DNA from 3 places in the Amycolatopsis sp. VS8301801F10 genome. Region 2 is predicted to be linked to each of the others. Evidence: riboswitches for the same ligand, from Rfam matches in the RefSeq annotation. Region 2 holds a riboswitch; each other region holds the start of a gene.
What was found. Region 2 has a riboswitch for thiamine pyrophosphate ahead of F9C11_RS13360 (thiamine ABC transporter substrate binding subunit). Riboswitches for the same ligand answer to the same signal wherever they lie in the genome.
Positions count from the first base shown of each region.

Region 1 (5,935 bases), 580 kb from region 2:
CCGCCGGAAGTCCTGCACGAGGTGAAGGTCCCGGCACCGGTGCCCGGCCCCGGCGAAGTCCTGGTCCGGGTGCGCGCGCTGTCGGTCAACGGCGGCGAACTCGCCATGCGGTCCGGGAAGCTGCTTCCGTTCAGCGGCAAGCGTTTTCCCAAGCGGGTCGGCCTGGACCTGGTCGGCGAGGTCGCCGCGCCCGGAACGAGCCGGTTCGCCGCCGGCGATCTCGTCTGGGGCGTCGGGCGGCGGATGGGCACCGCCGCCGAGTACTACGCGATGGCCGCGGATCGGCTGGACCACGTGCCTGCCGGGCTCGATCCCGCGCAGGCGGCGTCGCTGCTGGCGGGTACCACCGCGATCACCGCGCTGCGCGACAAGGCCAGGCTCAAACCCGGCGAACGCCTGCTGATCCGCGGCGCGACCGGCGGGGTCGGCTTCGTGGCCACCCAGCTCGGCAAAGCGATGGGCGCGCACGTGACCGGGCTGGCGAGCGCCAAAAACCTGGAGCTGGCAAGGGAACTCGGCGCGGACGTCGCGCTCGACTACCGCGATCCGGGGGACCTGGGGAAGTTCGACGTCATCCTCGACACCGTCGGCCGGGACCTAGGCGCGTTCCGGCGGCTGCTGACCCCGCGCGGGCGGATGGTCGCGATCGCGTTCGACCTCGCCCATCCGGCCCGCACGCTCGGCTACCTGGCGGCGAACTCGCTGCGCCCTGCCCGCTGGGTGCGGGCGTTCAGCGGGAACCCGAAGGCGGATCTGCTCGCTGACCTGAGCCGGTGGGTCGACGCGGGGTTGGTGCGGCCGCTGGTGGATCGGGTGTTTCCGTTCGCCGATATCGCCGAAGCACACCGCGCGCTGGAAAACGGCGGTGTGCGCGGCAAAATCGTCGTCGAGGCGTAGCTCACCGAGGCGGGCTCGACGCCTGCGCCCAGAACCGCTGCGGCACCCGCCCCGCACCCCGTGCCAGGTACCCGGCCTCCACCGCGCTTCGCATCGCCAGCGCCATCCGCTCCGGATCCGCTGCGCGGGTGACCGCGGTCGACAGCAGCACCGCCGAGCAGCCGAGTTCCATCGCCAGCGTCGCGTCCGAGGCCGTGCCGATCCCCGCGTCCAGCACGATCGGCACCGACGCGCGCGAGACGATCAGCTCGATGTTGTGCGGGTTCCGGATGCCCAGCCCAGTGCCGATCGGGGCGCCGAGCGGCATCACCGCGGCGCAGCCCGCCTCCTCCAGGCGGAGGGCGAGCACCGGGTCGTCGTTGGTGTACACGAACACCGTGAACCCGTCCGCCACCAGGCGTTCGGCTGCTTCGAGGGTCTCCAGCGGGTCGGGCAGCAGGGTGCGGTCGTCGGCGTGCACCTCGAGTTTGACCAGGTTCGTTTCCAGCGCCTCGCGGGCCAGCTGGGCGGTGAGCACGGCCTCGGCCGCGGTCCGGCAGCCCGCGGTGTTGGGCAGCAGCTCGATGTCCAAGCGCCGCAACAACTCCAGCACGCCCGAACCGCCCTCGGCGTCGGCGCGGCGCATCGCCACGGTGGTGAGCTGGGTGCCCGACGCGACGAGCGCTCGTTCCAGCACTTCGAGATTCGCCGCGCCACCGGTGCCGATGATCAGCCGCGACGACAGCTTGTGCTCGCCGATGATCAGGTCGTCCATGCTCAACCTCCTTGAACCGCGGTCAGCACTTCGAGCTGCGCGCCCTTCGGCACGACCGCTTCTTCCCATTCGCCACGCCGAACGACCTCGCCGTTGACCGCGACGGCCACGCCCCGGCGTTCCGCGCCCAGCGCGTCGAGGACCGCGGAAACGGTGCTGTCGTCGGGGAATTCCCGCCATTCGCCGTTGACCTTGATCTCCATCAGACTCGCTCCTTTTCCAGACGGGCGGGCGTCGCCGCGGCGACCTCCGGCGGCGGGGCTTCGCCGGCCAGCCACGCGACCACGGCGTCCGCAGTCGCGGGCGCCATCAGCAAACCGTTGCGGTGGTGTCCTGTCGCCGCGTACACGCCTTCGCTCACTTCGCCGAGGTACGGCAAAGCGTCCCGGCTCGCGGCCCGCAGTCCGGCGGCGACCTCCACCAGCTCGTACTCCGTGATGCCGGGCAGGATCCGCTCCGCGCCTTCCAGCAACTCGCGTACGCCGCGCGCGGTGACAGCCTGGTCGAAACCGGCTTCGTACTGCGTCGCGCCAAGGACCAGTTCGCCGTCTTTTCGCGGTACCAGATAGATCGGCCGTCCTTCGACCATCGCGCGCACCGTGTACGGCGGAGGCGGCAGACACCCGCGACGCGGACGCAGCCGCAGAATCTCGCCCTTCAGCGGGCGTACGGCGTGCTCCAGCAACGGATGCAGCTGTCCGGTCCACGCGCCGGCGGCGAGGATCACCGGACCGGACACTTCGGAGAGGCTCTGCAACCGCTCGCGCCGGAACTCGACCCCACGCTTCGTAGCCGCTTCGCTCAACGCAGTGAGCAGTTTCCGGTTGTCCACGGCTAAATCGCCCGGCACGTGCAAGCCGCTGCGCACCGCGCCGAGCCCCGGCGCGAGCCGCTTCGCCTCGCGTCCGGTGAGCGTCTCGACGTCGCGGCCGAGCGAACGCAGATAGCCAGCGAGGATGTCGAGGTGCCCGGCGTCGGCGCTGTCGAACCCGACGACGATCGTGCCGTGCTCGGCGAGCCCGGGATCGGTGCCTTCGGCGGCGAGGTCGCTCGCGAAGCCGGGCCAGCGCCGCAGCGCCGCTTCCCCCAGGCTGAGCACGGCTTCCTCGCCCGGCCACGCCTCGGTGACCGGCGCGAGCATCCCGCCGGCGAGCCAGGACGCGCCGCCGCGCACGGGTTCCGGGTCGACGACCGTGACGCGCCATCCGCGAGCGGCCGCGCGCCAAGCCGCGGACAGCCCGATGACGCCGCCGCCGACGACAGTGACGGTTGTGGTGCTGGTGTTCACAGTGGAATCACGCTCCCTGCGCCGGCATGACCCGGATCAGGTTCCACGGTCGGAGCGGCAGCTCCCTCTCAGCCCGTTGCCTCGGGCTCCCGTGCGGACCCCCACACCGTAGCGCGCGGGTAACGTCACCGCCATGCCTGCCTTGACCGGAGACCAAATTCGCACCCGGCTAGCCGCCGCCCGGCTGTACCTGTGCACCGACGCCCGCTCCTCCCGAGGAGACCTAGCTGAGTTCGCCGACGCCGCGCTGGCCGGTGGCGTCGACATCGTGCAACTGCGGGACAAGACCGGAGGCGCACCGCTGGAGGCCAAGCAGGAAATCGCGGCGCTGGAGATCCTGGCAGAAGCCTGCGCCCGCCACGGAGCGCTGCTCTCGGTGAACGACCGAGCGGATGTAGCGCTGGCAGTCGGCGCCGACGTCCTGCACCTGGGCCAAGACGACATCCCGGTGCCCCTGGCCCGCCGAGTCCTGGGCGACGAGGTAGTGATCGGCCGCTCCACCCATTCGGAGGAGCAAGCCACCGCAGCCGCAACGGAACCAGGAGTGGACTACTTCTGCACCGGCCCGTGCTGGCCCACCCCCACCAAACCAGGACGATCCGCCCCAGGCCTTGACCTGGTCCGCGCAACCGCAGCAAGCGGCACAAACCGCCCGTGGTTCGCCATCGGCGGCATCGACGAACCCCGCCTGCCCGAAGTACTGGCAGCAGGCGCCACCCGCATCGTCGTAGTCCGAGCAATCACCGAAGCAGAAGACCCGAAAGCAGCCGCACAAGCACTACGAGCCCAACTCCCGTAAACACACCGCAGCCGCCGCACCCAGCCCTAAAACCGCACCGCTGCACCCAAACAGCGAGGCACCCAGCCCCTCCCCCGCACCCCGATACGAAGCCTCCCTGCGGGCGGTGGGTGCTTGTCAAGGCATCTTTCCCGCCTTGACAAGCACCCACCGCCCGTCAGCACAATTGGGCTTCGGGGTGCCCCACGCAACCAATCACCGGCAATGTCGCCCCCCAGGGCGACGAGCCGCCTACTCATTCGCGTTAGAAGGCACCCCAGGCGCAGTAGGCGTCTGACTACCGCTAGGCGCCTGCGAAGAAGTAGTCGGCTTCGAAGACGAAGACGGCGGCTGCGTCTGCTGCGTCGCCCGAGAAGACGGCGGAGCACTAGGCGTAGTAGCAGGCGAAGACGTCGCACTCCCCGACCGAGACGGACCCCCAGAAGGAACCTGCGGCTCAGTACTGGGCGAATGATCCGGCCGATCCTCCCGCTGCTGACTGGTATCCGGCTGCCGAGGAATCAACCCGGTGGACACGCTCCCCTGGGTAGTCCAGTCCAGCCCCAGCAAGACAACCAACGCCACCACGAACGCGACTCCGGACGACCCGATGATCAACGGCCACCGCATCTTCCGAAGCTTCTCCCCGAGCCCCTCGGCAGGCTCCGGCTCCGTAGCCCGCAGCCGAACCGTCGGCATGTTCGCCAGATCAGCGGGCACGTGCACGGTCGCCGCGTCCCCTGGCGCCGACTCCCGCACCGCGTCGACCGGCACCCGCACCGGGGACAGCCCGCTGCGGCTGCGCCGAGCCGCCGTCTCGAGAGCCTTCCGAGCAGCATCACGAGTGCGTTGCAGAGAACGCAGGTACAACTCGCCTCCGACGGTGCTGACCACACTGGCCACCCCGGCGCCGATGACGGTGCCCGCGACCCCCAGCGTCGAACCCAGCAACGCGGCGGTGACCGCCGCGAGCGCCGCGGCGAGCACCGAGGTCATCCGGAGGTTCTTCTTGTCCTCCTTGGCTTCCTTCTGCTCCTCGCTCATGATTCCGATCTGATCGTTTCCCAGCCGTTGGTCTCTGTTTCTTCAACGGTTAAGTCGCGTGAGGTGCTCCCTTCGTTGCCCCGAGGTGAGGGACGCCACGTTGACTGTCCACAATGGATAGACTAAAGCTCACACTTTCCTGACATACTCGCCTCATGCACCTCGTGACGATCTCCGACATCGAAACCGCGGCCGGACGGGTGAAGGGCACCGCGGTGCGCACCCCGCTGCTGCGTCAGCTCTGGGTTCCCGGCGAATTCTGGGTGAAACCCGAGAGCCTGCAACCGATCGGCGCGTTCAAGATCCGCGGCGCGTACAACGCGATCGCCGCACTCACCGACGCCGAACGGGAACGCGGAGTGGTCGCGTATTCGAGCGGCAACCACGCGCAAGCAGTCGCGTACGCCGCCCGCGAATTCGGGATTCCGGCGGTGATCGTGGTGCCGGACGTGACGCCGCGGCTGAAGGTCGAAGCCACCCTCCGCTGGGGCGCGGAGGTCCGCGAGGTGCCGATCGCGGAACGGGAATCGGCGGCGCTCGCCCTCGCCGAGGAACGCGGCCTCACGCTGATCCCGCCGTTCGACCACCCGGACATCATCGCCGGGCAGGGCACCGTCGGGCTGGAGATCGCCGAGGACCTGCCGGACGTCGAAACCGTGCTGGTCCCGGTCAGCGGCGGCGGCTTCGCCTCCGGGGTCGGCACCGCGATCAAGGCGAAGTGCCCGAACGCGAAGGTCTACGGCGTCGAACCGGAACTGGCCGCCGACACCGCCGCCAGCCTCGCCGCGGGCGAGCTCGTGGACTGGCCCATCACCGACCGCGCCCGCACCATCGCGGACGGCCTGCGCGCGCAACCGTCCGAACTGACGTTCGCGCACCTGCGGCGCGTCCTGGACGGCGTGATCACGGTGACCGAGGACGAAATCCGCGACACCGTCCGGGTGCTGGCCCGCCAAGGCCGCCTGGTGACGGAGCCCAGCGGCGCCACCGCCCCGGCCGCCTACCTGCACCACGCCGACGAACTTCCGGGCGGCCGCACCGTCGCGATCGTCTCCGGAGGCAACATCGACCCGGCGATGCTGGCCGAACTGCTCGCTTAGCCCCGCGTTGGGACGGTGCCAGCGGCACTCCCCGGCCGCCGGCACGGTCCGCGCCGTGGCCGTTTGGCGCGCCC
Region 1 is NZ_CP176065.1:2,177,084-2,183,018, reverse strand. It holds gene F9C11_RS10565 (NAD(P)-dependent alcohol dehydrogenase) at 1-897, shown strand, start outside; gene F9C11_RS10560 (thiazole synthase) at 899-1,651, opposite strand; gene thiS (sulfur carrier protein ThiS) at 1,654-1,854, opposite strand; gene thiO (glycine oxidase ThiO) at 1,854-2,939, opposite strand; TPP riboswitch at 2,936-3,042, opposite strand; gene thiE (thiamine phosphate synthase) at 3,073-3,738, shown strand; gene F9C11_RS10540 (hypothetical protein) at 3,970-4,761, opposite strand; gene F9C11_RS10535 (threonine/serine dehydratase) at 4,917-5,861, shown strand.
Region 1: another riboswitch for thiamine pyrophosphate. It lies ahead of thiO (glycine oxidase ThiO); the one in region 2 lies ahead of F9C11_RS13360 (thiamine ABC transporter substrate binding subunit).

Region 2 (5,935 bases):
GGGCTACGGGTCGGTCTACTTCTACGGCACCCCGAGAGCCGACGGGATCGTGCGGAAGGTCGTCGCCGGGTTAATCGATAACTGACGAACCGGCCTCAGCAGGACACTGGCCCACCGAGGCCGGAGGCCAAGGGGTCAGTTCAGCTCGGCGACGCTCGAAACCACCACGCCGTACAGATCTCCAATCGTCGCCAACGCGCTGGAGTGCAGCTGCTCAGCGCTAACCTCCCCAGCCGGACCCGGCAACGGCCGCGTGGCGCAGGCGTCTGCGACGACGGTGGGCTGGTTGCCGCGCAGGAACGCGCCCTCCGTGGTGAACGTGACGCACATGTTCGTCATGAACCCGGCGATCACCACGTTCTTGTGCCCGGCCGCGTCGACCCGGGCTCCCAGGTCGGTGTTCACGAAGGCATTCGGTGCGCCCTTGACGACAACCGGTTCGCCCTCGAGCGGGGCGACGTCCGGGTGGATGCTGCCGATCTCGGCGCGAATGTCGTACGGCGTGCCTTCGCCGCCGTCGTTGACGACGTGGATCACGGTCGCTCCTGCGGCGCGGGCCTTGGCGAGCAACTGCCGGGCCGCGGTCAGGGCCGGGCGCCAGCTTTCCAGTTCCATGACGCCGCGGGTGTAGGTGTTCTGGTAGTCGACCAGGATCAGCGTCGCGTCGGCCAGCGTTGCCGGGGTCTGGTCGAGGCCGTTCAGCTCCCGCAGCGTTTTCCTTGCCATGGTGGGGTTTCCTCTCGTTTTCGTTCCGCACGATCGACGCTAGACTCGGCACCGGGATGTCGGCAATGACATGCAAAGCGCAAAAACCGACATGAGGGGGGTGCGGATGGAGAGGCTGCTGGTCGTCGTCCTGTTCGACCGGATCGACCTGCTCGACGTGACCGGGCCCGCCGAGGTGTTTTCCTTGCTGCAGCGGGAAATGGACCGGCCGACCGGCTACCGGGTGGTGCTCGCGGCCGAGACGCTTGAGCCGGTCACCACCTCGGCTGGCGTGCGGGTCTTGCCGGACGTGACGTTCGCGGAGCTGTCCGGGAAGGCGATCGACACGCTGATCGTGCCGGGTGCGGTTACGACGGGAGAGAACGGGGAGATCGTCGCGCGGTGCGACGCGGCGGTGGTCGAGGAGGTCCGTCGGCTGGCTGCGCGGACGCGCCGCGTGACCTCAGTCTGCGTCGGTGCGCACATCCTCGCGGCGGCTGGACTGCTCGACGGCAAACGCGCCACGACGCACTGGTCGACCGCCCGGCAGCTCGCCGCCGAGCATCCGGAGGTGACCGTCGACGCGGACCCGATCTTCATCCGTGACGGTTCCGTGTGGACGGGCGCCGGGCTGAGCGCGTGCCTCGACCTCGCGCTGGCCCTGGTCGCCGACGATTTCGGGCCGGAGCTGGCCTCGCGGGTGGCTCGGCAGCTGGTGATGTTCTTGCGCCGGCCGGGCGGGCAGAGCCAGTTCAGCGTGTCGCTGGAACCCGCGTCCGCGACTCGGCGGGTCGACGAGTTGCGGCAGTACATCGCGGCTCATCTGGCGGATCCGCTGACGGTGTCCGACCTCGCCGCGCAAGCGCACGTGACGGACCGGCAGCTCACCCGGGTGTTCAAGGCGGAGCTGGGGATGACGCCCGCCGCCTACGTCGAGCACGCGCGGGTCGAGGCGGCGAGGCATCGGCTGGAGACGACTGAGGAAACTCTGTCGAGAATTGCCAGGAACTGCGGATTCGGCACTGTTTCGACGCTTAACCGGTCTTTTCGGAGGACGTTGAAGACGACGCCGAGTGAATACCGCGAGCGGTTCCGGATCGCCTAGGCCGCCAGCGGAATATTCCTTGCGGCACACCAATTCCCCGGCTGAATAGCCGACTGGACCTTCGCTACGATCATCCCCGCATTCAGCGAGGGGGTTCGAATGGCCAAAAAACAGCCGTCCCCGACAGCGCCGCCCTGGACCTATCGCGACGACGTGCTGAGTTACACCTGCCACCTGGCGGGCGACGCCGACCTCAGCCAGGTCGAGGAAGTGCTCGCGCCGTTTCCCGGCCGGAACGTGGCTGGCGAACGGTTCTGGGCTGCCGGATCAGTCGTGGTTTCGGACTACCGGGCGCTCGGGGACGGAAGCTGGAGCGTGTCGACGCCGTTCGTGTTCGGAACGGGGGCGGTCGGCGCCGGGCTCGTGGCCGGGTCGCTGGTGGGCGGGGCGATCGCCCGGTCGCGGGCACGGCAGGCGGCGGCCGCGGCCGCGGTGCCGCGCTGGGTGCCGATCGAGCAGGGCGGCATCTACCTGAGCCCGCACGGCTTCCACCTCTATACGCCGCGCGTGCTCGCGTGGAGCTGGAACTCGATCACCGGCGCGACAATGGTCGCCCCGGCGGTCGCGCACGTGACGGGGGACAGCAAAAACGGCCCAGTCTCCTGGCTGATCCAGTCGGAATGGGCCGAACTGCTCTTCGTGACGTGGGCGAACGCCATGCACCCGCGGCATCCGCAGCTCGTCACCGGGCAGTGGCTGCCGCCGGGCTGGGTCGAGCACGCTCAGCGGCATCAGCGGGTCCCGGCTTTGCCGCCCGCGGGCCCGGTGACCTGACTCACGCGGGCAGCGCTCAGCCGAGCAGGCCGAGCACCACCATCGACAGGAGCACGACGGCGGTCGAGAACACCGCGACCCACGTGCGCTGCGCGGCGGTGAGCTGGGTGGATGTGCTGTTCATGGCGGGTCCTAGCGGGGCGAGTGCCGACGATTCCGCTGGGATAGCGCCTTGATCTAGCTCACTGTTACCGCCTGTGATCAAGGTCACGTCGAGTGCGCGCGGTGTGCCACAGCACGCCGCCCGCGGCGGCCACCATCAGGGCGAACGAACCCATTCCCACCACGACTGCCTGAACCATGCTGACCTCCTTCTCGTCGTCTGTCCGGAAGACGCGCGAAGGGGCCGCTCATGGTGCCAGGGTTGCCGACATCACACCTGGTCAGCGGGCCGCCAGCAGCTCGTCGATCCGGCGGGCCAGCGCGAAATCGGCTTCGGTCAGCCCGCCGAGGGAGTGGGTGCTGAGGCGGAACGTGAGGGTGCGCCAGCGGATGTCGATGTCGGGGTGGTGGCCGGCTTCCTCGGCGAGTTCGGCCACCCGGTCCACCACCTCGATCGCCGCCGGGAAGGACGGGAGTTCGGCGGTGCGCACGATGGTCGCCGCGTCGCGCTGCCACTCCGGGACGGTGCCGAGGGCCTGCTCCACTGCCGAGTCGTTCAATAGTTGCGTCATCGCTCCATGGTGTCGGCTACGCTGCGGCATTGCCACGGGAGTCCGGTACGCCGGGCTGAGAGGCGGGTCCGACAGCCCGCGACCGTTCGCACCTGGATCCGGATCATGCCGGCGTAGGGAGGCCGTATCGCTCTCCCTCATCCGGCGCAGTGCAGGAGGGGAAGAATGATGTCGCGGACCGTCCGCACGGTGGCAGGCCTTGCCGGGGTTTCGATGCTCGCCAGCGCTTGCTCGCTGTCCGGCGGCGACTCCGGCGGGTCGTCCGCGAGCTCGGACCAGAAGACGCCGACCGTCACGCTGGTCACGCACGATTCGTTCGCCGCGCCGCAGGACGTGCTCGACGCCTTCCAGCGCCAGTCCGGGATCAAGCTCAAGATCCTCAAATCCGGCGACGCCGGCGCGCTCACCAACAAGCTCGTGCTCACCAAGGGCAACCCGATCGGCGACGTCGCGTACGGGGTCGACAACACCTTCGCCTCGCGCGCGCTCAGCGAGGGCGTTTTCCAGCCCTACACGAGCCCGGAGGCCGACCGCGGCCCGCAGCGTTACTCCGTCGACCCGCAGCACCGGCTGGCGGCGGTCGACCTCGGCGACGTCTGCGTGAACATCGACCCGGCCTACTTCGCGAGCAAGGGCCTCCCGGAGCCGAAGAGCTACGACGACCTCGCCGACCCCAAGTACAAGGACCTGACCGTCGCGGAGAGCCCGGCCACCGCGTCGCCGGGGCTGGCCTTCCTGCTCGGCACGGTCGCGAAGTACGGCGAGGACGGCTGGAAGGGCTACTGGCAGAAGCTGAAGGACAACGGCCTCAAGACCGTCAGCGGCTGGGAGGAGGCCTACACCAAGGACTTCTCCGGCTCGTCGGGCAAGGGCCCGCGGCCGATCGTCGTGTCCTACGCCTCGTCGCCGGCCGCGGAGGTCGGCGAGGACGGCAAGCCGCGCACCAAGGCGCTGCTCGACACCTGCTTCCGCCAGGTCGAGTACGCGGGCGTGCTCACCAACGGCAAGCAGGTCCCGCAGGCGCAGAAGGTCGTCGACTTCCTGTTGTCGCAGCAGTTCCAGACGACGGTCGCGGCGAACATGTACGTCTACCCGGCGCGCCAGGGCGTCGAACTGCCCGCCGGCTGGGCCACCGCGGCTCCGCTGCCGCAGGCTCCGGCCACCATGCCCGCGGACAAGGTGCAGGCCGGCCGGGAGAAGTGGATCGGGGAATGGCGCTCGCTCATGGGCGCGTGATCCCCGCGCGCACCATCGGGCTCACGCTGCTCGGCCTGCTGCCGGTCGCGTTCCTGGTGGTGTTCTTCGCCTGGCCGGTCGTCGCGATCGTCGGCCGGGGGTTCTCCGCGGGCGGCGTCGACACCGTGCTCGGCGACCCGCGGACGTGGCGGCTCGCCGGGTTCACGCTCGCCAGCGCGGCCGCGTCGACCGTCGTCGCGGTGCTCGCCGGGCTGCCGGTGGCGTACCTCCTGGCGCGGGTCCGGCTGCCGGGCGTCGGCTTGGCGCGGACGATCGTGCTGGTCCCGTTCGTGCTGCCGACGGTCGTCGTCGGACTGGCGTTCCGGGCGCTCTGGCCGGACGGCGGCGTGCTGCCCCTCGTGCTGGCCAACGCGTTCTTCAACGTCGCGGTCGTCGCGCGCACGGTCGCCGGGCTGTGGGCGCACCTCGATCCGCGAGCGACCGAGGCCGCGCGGGCGCTCGGAGCATCGCCGTGGCGGGCGTTCCGCTCGGTGACGCTGCCCGCGCTCGGCCCGGCTGTCGCGTCCGCCGCCGCGGTGGTGTTTCTGTTCTGCGCCACCAGTTTCGGCGTAGTGCTGATCCTCGGCGGCGGCAGCTACCGGACGCTGGAGACCGAGATTTACCTCCGGACGGTCGACCTGCTGGACCTCTCCGGTGCGGCCGCGTTGTCGTTGATCCAGTTCGCCGCCGTCGTCGCCGCGCTGGTTCTCGGGGCGATGGCGCGCCGGAAGCGGGAGAACGCGGTGAAGTTGCGGTCCGCGCAGGTCACCGCGCGTCGGCCGCGGGGCGGGGAGTGGTGGACGGTCGGTGCCGCCGTGGTGGTGCTTGGTCTGCTGCTGACGCCGATTGTGTCGCTGCTCGTCGAATCGGTGTCCAGTTCGGACGGGTGGAGTCTCGCTGGGTATCGGGCGCTGAATACCGTCGGGCAGAACGACGCGCTGCAGGTGTCCGGCTGGATCGCGGCGCAGAATTCCCTCGCCGCGGCCACGGATGCGACGTTGCTGGCGATGGCCGTCGGCCTGGTCGCGAGCGTCGTGCTGGTCGCGCTTCGCCGTTCGCCGGGCGGGCTCGCGCGCGGGATGGGCGAGACCATGGACGTCGCGTTGATGCTGCCGTTGGGCGTCTCCGCGGTGACCGTCGGCTTCGGTTACCTCGTGACGCTCGACGCGCTGCCCGGCGACCTGCGCACGTCGCCGCTGCTCGTGCCCTTCGCCCAAGCGCTCGTGATCATGCCGCTGGTGGTGCGGATGATCTTGCCGGTGCTGCGCGCGGTCGACATCCGGTTGCGCCAGGCCGCCGCGACGCTCGGCGCGAGCCCGGCGCGGGTGTGGCGGGAGATCGACTTCCCGCTGGTCGCGCGGTCCGTGGTGGCCGCGGCGGGCTTCGGCTACGTCGTCGCGCTCGGCGAGTTCGGCGCGACCAGCTTCCTCGCCCGGCCGGA
Region 2 is NZ_CP176065.1:2,757,594-2,763,528, forward strand. It holds gene F9C11_RS13340 (cysteine hydrolase family protein) at 136-726, opposite strand; gene F9C11_RS13345 (GlxA family transcriptional regulator) at 833-1,810, shown strand; gene F9C11_RS13350 (hypothetical protein) at 1,910-2,584, shown strand; gene F9C11_RS13355 (4a-hydroxytetrahydrobiopterin dehydratase) at 2,968-3,258, opposite strand; TPP riboswitch at 3,283-3,395, shown strand; gene F9C11_RS13360 (thiamine ABC transporter substrate binding subunit) at 3,427-4,494, shown strand; gene F9C11_RS13365 (ABC transporter permease) at 4,470-5,935, shown strand, end outside.

Region 3 (5,935 bases), 570 kb from region 2:
CCCATCGGGTAGGAGTGTTCGACGGCCTGGGAGACGAACCATTTGCCGTAGCGCGCCGCCTCGACCACGGACATCCCCTTGGCCAGCCCCGCGGTCAGCGCGGACGCCATCGTGTCGCCAGCCCCGTGGGTGTGCGGCGTCTGCCAGCGCGGGCCAGGCAGTTCCACGAACGTCGAACCGTCGAAAAGCAGGTCGACGCATTCCGGGTCGGACTGCAGGTGGCCGCTCTTCACGAGCACGTACTTCGGGCCCAGCTGGTGCAGCACGACGGCCGCGGTGTGCATGCCTTCGCGGTCGGTCACGGTCATGCCGGTGAGCAGCCGCACCTCGTCCAGGTTCGGGGTGAGCACGGTGGCGCGCGGCAGGAGTTGGTCGCGCAGCGCGGCGAGGCCGTTGTCGTCGAACAGCGACTGGCCGGTCATCGCCGCGGCCACCGGGTCGACCACGAACGGGATAGCGCCGTCGCGTCCGATTCCGGCCTTGTCGCAGGCCGCCGCGACGGCGTGGATGATCTCCGCGGACGCGAGCATGCCGGTCTTCGCCGCGCCGACGCCCATGTCCTCCGCGACCGCCTGGATCTGCCCGGCGACGATGTGCGGCGGCAGGTCGGCGCGGTCGTGCACGCCGAGCGTGTTCTGGACGGTGACCGCGGTGACCGCGACCAGGCCGTGCACCCCGCAGGTGAGGAAGGTCCGCAGGTCCGCCTGCAGTCCGGCGGCCCCGCCGGAATCCGATCCGGCGATGGTGAGCGCGGACGGCGGGCTCGGGTTCTCAGTCATGGGCGCGTTCCGGCTTCTGGTCTGGTCCTGGCGGCTGTCGTTCCTGCACAGTCCACCACGATGGCACACCCGGTGTTCGCGCTGGTCCCTCGCGCGGCTAAAACCGCGGCGGCGGCTTCAGCACCGACATCCGGTATTGGTACACCGCTTGCGCTTCGGCGATCCCCGGCCGCGGCGTGACGCCCGACTTGCGGATCGTTTTGACCGCCGAAGCGGTGCGGTGCTCGGCGACCAGGCCGTCGACCTCATGCTGCACCTCAAGCGGCAGTCGCGCCCACAACGCTTCCGGTGACTCGCTCATCCAGCCAGTGTCGCATCGGCGAGCCGCCAGAAGGGGGAAACCGGGCCGACTCCGGCACCGAGCGGATACGCCTCCTGGACGCAGCGTTCGATGAACCGTTTCGCCTCCGCGACCGCGGTGGGCACGTCCGCGCCCTTCGCGAGCGACGAGGTGATCGCCGACGCCATGGTGTCGCCGCCGCCGTGGGTGTTTTCGGTCTCGATGCGCGGCCCGCTCAGCTCGATCACCGCTGAACCGTCGGTGAGCAGGTCGACGCAGTCGGCGGCGTCGTAGAGGTGCCCGCCCTTGACCAGAACCCACTGGGAACCGAACTCCAGCAACGCTTCCGCGGCTGCGTGCTGGCTCTTCGCGTCGGTAACGCGGACACCGGTCAGCAGCCGGACCTCGTCGAGGTTCGGCGTGATGAGGGTGGCGCGTGGGAACAGTTCCGTCCGGATCGCTCCCAGTGCTTCTTCGCGCAACAGCGCGTGTCCGGTCATCGACGCGGCCACCGGGTCGACCACGAACGGCGTGTCCGTGGCACGTCCAATGTGGACTTCGTCCAGTGTTTTCGCTACCGCCTGAATGATTTCCGCGGTGGCGAGCATGCCGGTCTTCGCCGCGTTGACGCCCATGTCCTCGGCGACCGCTTTGATCTGCGCGGTGACGACGTCGACCGGAATCTCGGAAAACCCTTGTACGCCAAGCGAATTCTGCACGGTGACCGCGGTGAGCGCGACCAGCCCGTGCACGCCGTTGGCGAAAAACGTGCGCAGGTCCGCTTGCACGCCCGCACCACCGCCGGAATCGGATCCGGCGATGGTGAGGGCGGTGCGAGGCGTGCTTGTCACTGGTTGACCACGGGCAGGTAGACCTTGTTGCCCTGCTCGGAAAACTCCGCGGACTTCTCGGCCATGCCCGCCTCGATCGCCTCCACAGAGGACAGACCGTGTTCCTCGGCGTACTTGCGCACGTCCTGGGTGATCCGCATCGAGCAGAACTTCGGCCCGCACATCGAGCAGAAATGCGCGGTCTTCGCCGGTTCCGCGGGCAGCGTTTCGTCGTGGAAGGAGCGCGCGGTGTCCGGGTCGAGCGACAGGTTGAACTGGTCGTTCCACCGGAATTCGAAGCGGGCCTTGGACAATTCGTCGTCCCAGTCCTGCGCGTACTGGTGGCCCTTGGCCAGGTCGGCGGCGTGCGCGGCGATCTTGTAGGTGATCACGCCGGTCTTCACGTCGTCGCGGTTGGGCAGGCCGAGGTGTTCCTTCGGCGTGACGTAGCACAGCATCGCCGTGCCGTACCAGCCGATCTGCGCCGCCCCGATCGCCGAGGTGATGTGGTCGTAGGCCGGAGCGATGTCGGTGGCGAGCGGGCCGAGCGTGTAGAACGGGGCCTCGCCGGTGAGCTTTTCCTCCAGCTCCACGTTTTCCTTGATCTTGTGCATCGGCACGTGGCCGGGGCCTTCGATCATCACCTGCACGTCGTGCTCGCGCGCGATGTGCGTCAGCTCGCCGAGGGTTTCCAGCTCGGCGAACTGGGCGCGGTCGTTGGCGTCCGCGATCGAGCCGGGACGCAGGCCGTCGCCGAGGGAGAACGTGACGTCGTACTCGCGCAGGATCTCGCACAGCTCGGAGAAATGCGTGTACAGGAAGGATTCCTTGTGGTGCGCGAGGCACCAGGCGGCCATGATCGACCCGCCGCGGCTGACGATGCCGGTGACCCGGCGCGCGGTGAGCGGGATGTAGCGCAGCAGCACGCCGGCGTGCACCGTCATGTAGTCGACGCCCTGCTCGCACTGCTCGATCACGGTGTCGCGGTAGATTTCCCAGGTGAGCTTTTCCGGCTCCCCGTTGACCTTTTCCAGCGCCTGGTAGATCGGCACGGTGCCGACCGGGACCGGCGAATTGCGCACGATCCACTCGCGCGTTTCGTGGATCCGCTTGCCGGTGGAGAGGTCCATGATCGTGTCGGCTCCCCAGCGGGTGGCCCACACCATCTTGTCGACCTCTTCCTCCACAGAGGACCAGACGGCCGAATTTCCCATGTTGGCGTTGATCTTCACCAGGAAGTTCTTGCCGATGATCATCGGCTCGGTCTCCGGATGCTTGCGGTTGACCGGAATCACCGCGCGCCCGCGGGCGACCTCGTCCCGCACGAACTCCGGAGTACAGCGTTCGCGCGCGGCGATGAACTCCATTTCCCGGGTGATCACCCCGGCTTTCGCCCAGCCGAGCTGGGTGTTGTGCTCCCGCCCGTCGGCCCAGCCGGACCGCAGCGGGTGTAGTCCATTGTGGACATCGATGTTCGCGTCCGGATCGGTGTAGGGGCCGGACGTGTCGTACACGTCGAAATGCTCCCCGTTCGACAGGTCGATCCGCCGCGCCGGAACCCGCAGCCCGGATTCGGTGCGGTGATAGACCTTCCGCGAGCCGGTGATCGGCCCGGTGGTGACGGACGGGGCGATGGCACCCTGGTTTTCCAGCGTCGTCAACGACGTTCACTCCCTACGCCGGCATTACCCGGTCAGGTTCATGCGGTCGGTGACGCCGGGTGTCCGCGAGATGGACACCAGTCACCCTCTCAGCCCGCCAAGGCGCGAGCTCCCGCGTTGCATTCGGTTGAGGTTGCTCGTCCGACGATGCCATGGAGCCTCGGGTCGGCACAACCCTCCCGCCCGTCTGGCCGAAGGACGCCGAAGGCCTCCCCGGTGATTCCGAGGAGGCCTTCGGCGAATTCGGCGCGGGTCAGGCGTCCGCGGGTTCCTTCGGCGGCAGCCAGGTCAGGCCGGGCACGCCCCACTTGTTCTTCTTGAGCATCTTCTTCGCCGCGCGCGCGTGGCGGCCGACGAGCCGGTCCAGGTAAATGAACCCGTCGAGGTGATCGGTCTCATGCTGGAGGCAGCGCGCGAAGTAGCCGGTGCCCTCGACCTCGATCGGGTTGCCCTCGACGTCGAAGCCGGTCACCTTCGCCCATTTGGCGCGTCCGGTCGGGTACGACTCGCCGGGGGCGGACAGGCAGCCCTCCCAGTCGTCGTCCGGGTCCGGCATGGTCTCCGGGATCTCGGAGGTCTCCAGCCTCGGGTTGACCACCACGCCCTTGTGCTCGACGCCCTCGTCATCCGGGCAGTCGTATACGAACACTCGCAGGTCGAGCCCGATCTGGTTGGCCGCGAGGCCCACGCCCTCGGCCGCGTACATGGTCTCGAACATGTCCTCGACGAGGGTGGCGAGCTTGTCGTCGAACTCGGTGATCTCGCGCGTGGGCTGGTGCAGCACGGGTTCGCCGGCGATGCAGATGGGGTGGACGGTCACGGACGCCGAGTTTAGTCGGACCCTTCTGGTACACCTGGATCGGACCGTGACGCGCCGTGTCGGATGCCCATGTCGAGCATGGGTTCCGTGGTTCAATGACGCCCGCGGAAAGGACTGCCGACACCGATTGCGAGGACCGCATGGACGCCGCGGAGTCGATGGCTGGGGACCAGCCGTCGCCGCCGGAAAATGTCGGTGGCCTGACCGAACGCGAACTGGACATTCTCGCGTTCGAGCGGCAGTGGTGGCGCCACGCCGGGGCGAAGGAGAACGCCATCCGGGAGCGCTTCGGACTGTCTTCCACCCGTTACTACCAGTTGTTGAACACGCTGCTGGCCAAGCCGGAGGCCGTCGCGGCCGATCCGATGCTGGTCAAGCGGCTGCGCAAAACGCGCGCCGCCCGTCAGCGCAAACGCGGGGCCCGGCGGTTGGGGATCGAGCTGTCATGAGCGTCTTCTCGGGACTGTCCCGGCCGTTGAAGGCCGCGGGGGTCGCGCTGATCGGGGTCGCGGTGGTCGCGGCCGTCATCGGCGGGGTCACCGTGCTCAACACCGGCGGGGACCAGAACGCCGGACCGAGCACGTCCGGCGAGCCCACCTCGCCCGGCGGATCGTCGTCCGCGCCGTCTTCGTCCTCGGTGCCTACCAGTTCCGCGCCGTCGTCGCCCGCTTCGTCGGCGCCGGCCTCGTCGTCCGCCGCTTCGTCGGCCCCGGCGTCGAGCCAGGCCGGACAGCCCGGCGGCCAGCCGGGCCAGCAGCCAGGACAGCCGGGCCAGGCGGGCCCGGACCAGCAGGCCTCGAACAAGTGGGTCACCCTGCGGGTCTACAACAACTCGCTGATCAAGCACCTGGCCGAACAGGCCGCCGCCGACTTCCGAGGTTCGGGCTGGAACGTCGCCGAGGTCGGCAACTACTCGCAGGGCGTCATCCCGACGACCACGGCCTACTTCCGCCCGGGCACCGACGAGGAAGCCGCCGCGAAACAGCTGGCCAAGGAGTTCGGCTTCCAGGCCCAGCCCCGGTTCGAGGGCATCCAGAACTCGAGCCCCGGGGTGATAGTGATCATCACGAAGGACTACCAGCCCGGACACAAGGGCAGCTGATTCGGTTTGTGACGGCCCGCGCTCCGGCGCGGGCTTTGTCATGTCTGCGGTGCCTCGGGTGCGGGTGCTGGGTTGTCGGGTGGGTGGCGCTCGGCTGATCTGCGTTCGGCGCGGTGGTGGGGTGTGGTGTCCGGCTTGGTATGGCAGGACGGGCGGCCTGGTATGGCAGGGCGGGCGGCTCGCTGTGGCAAGGCGGGGCTCGGTATGGCGGGGTCGGGCGGCGCGGTATGGCAGCGTGAGTGGCTCGGTATGGCAGCGCGGACGCCGCGGTATGGCAGCGCGAGTGGCTAGCCGTGGCAGACCAGGCGGCGCGGTATGGCAGGACGGGCAGCCCGATATGGCAGGCGGCTGGACGCAGCGGTCATGCAGCGTAGCCGGGTGATATGGCACAGCCTGGTGCGTGGTGCGGCACGGAGCACCGACGAGCGCGGCAGCCAAGGCGAACCACCTCCCAGACTCCGCA
Region 3 is NZ_CP176065.1:2,184,371-2,190,305, forward strand. It holds gene thiD (bifunctional hydroxymethylpyrimidine kinase/phosphomethylpyrimidine kinase) at 1-779, opposite strand, end outside; gene F9C11_RS10585 (hypothetical protein) at 877-1,080, opposite strand; gene thiD (bifunctional hydroxymethylpyrimidine kinase/phosphomethylpyrimidine kinase) at 1,077-1,910, opposite strand; gene thiC (phosphomethylpyrimidine synthase ThiC) at 1,907-3,550, opposite strand; TPP riboswitch at 3,544-3,676, opposite strand; gene F9C11_RS10600 (peptide deformylase) at 3,804-4,370, opposite strand; gene F9C11_RS10605 (DUF3263 domain-containing protein) at 4,511-4,819, shown strand; gene F9C11_RS10610 (LytR C-terminal domain-containing protein) at 4,816-5,472, shown strand.
Region 3: another riboswitch for thiamine pyrophosphate. It lies ahead of thiC (phosphomethylpyrimidine synthase ThiC); the one in region 2 lies ahead of F9C11_RS13360 (thiamine ABC transporter substrate binding subunit).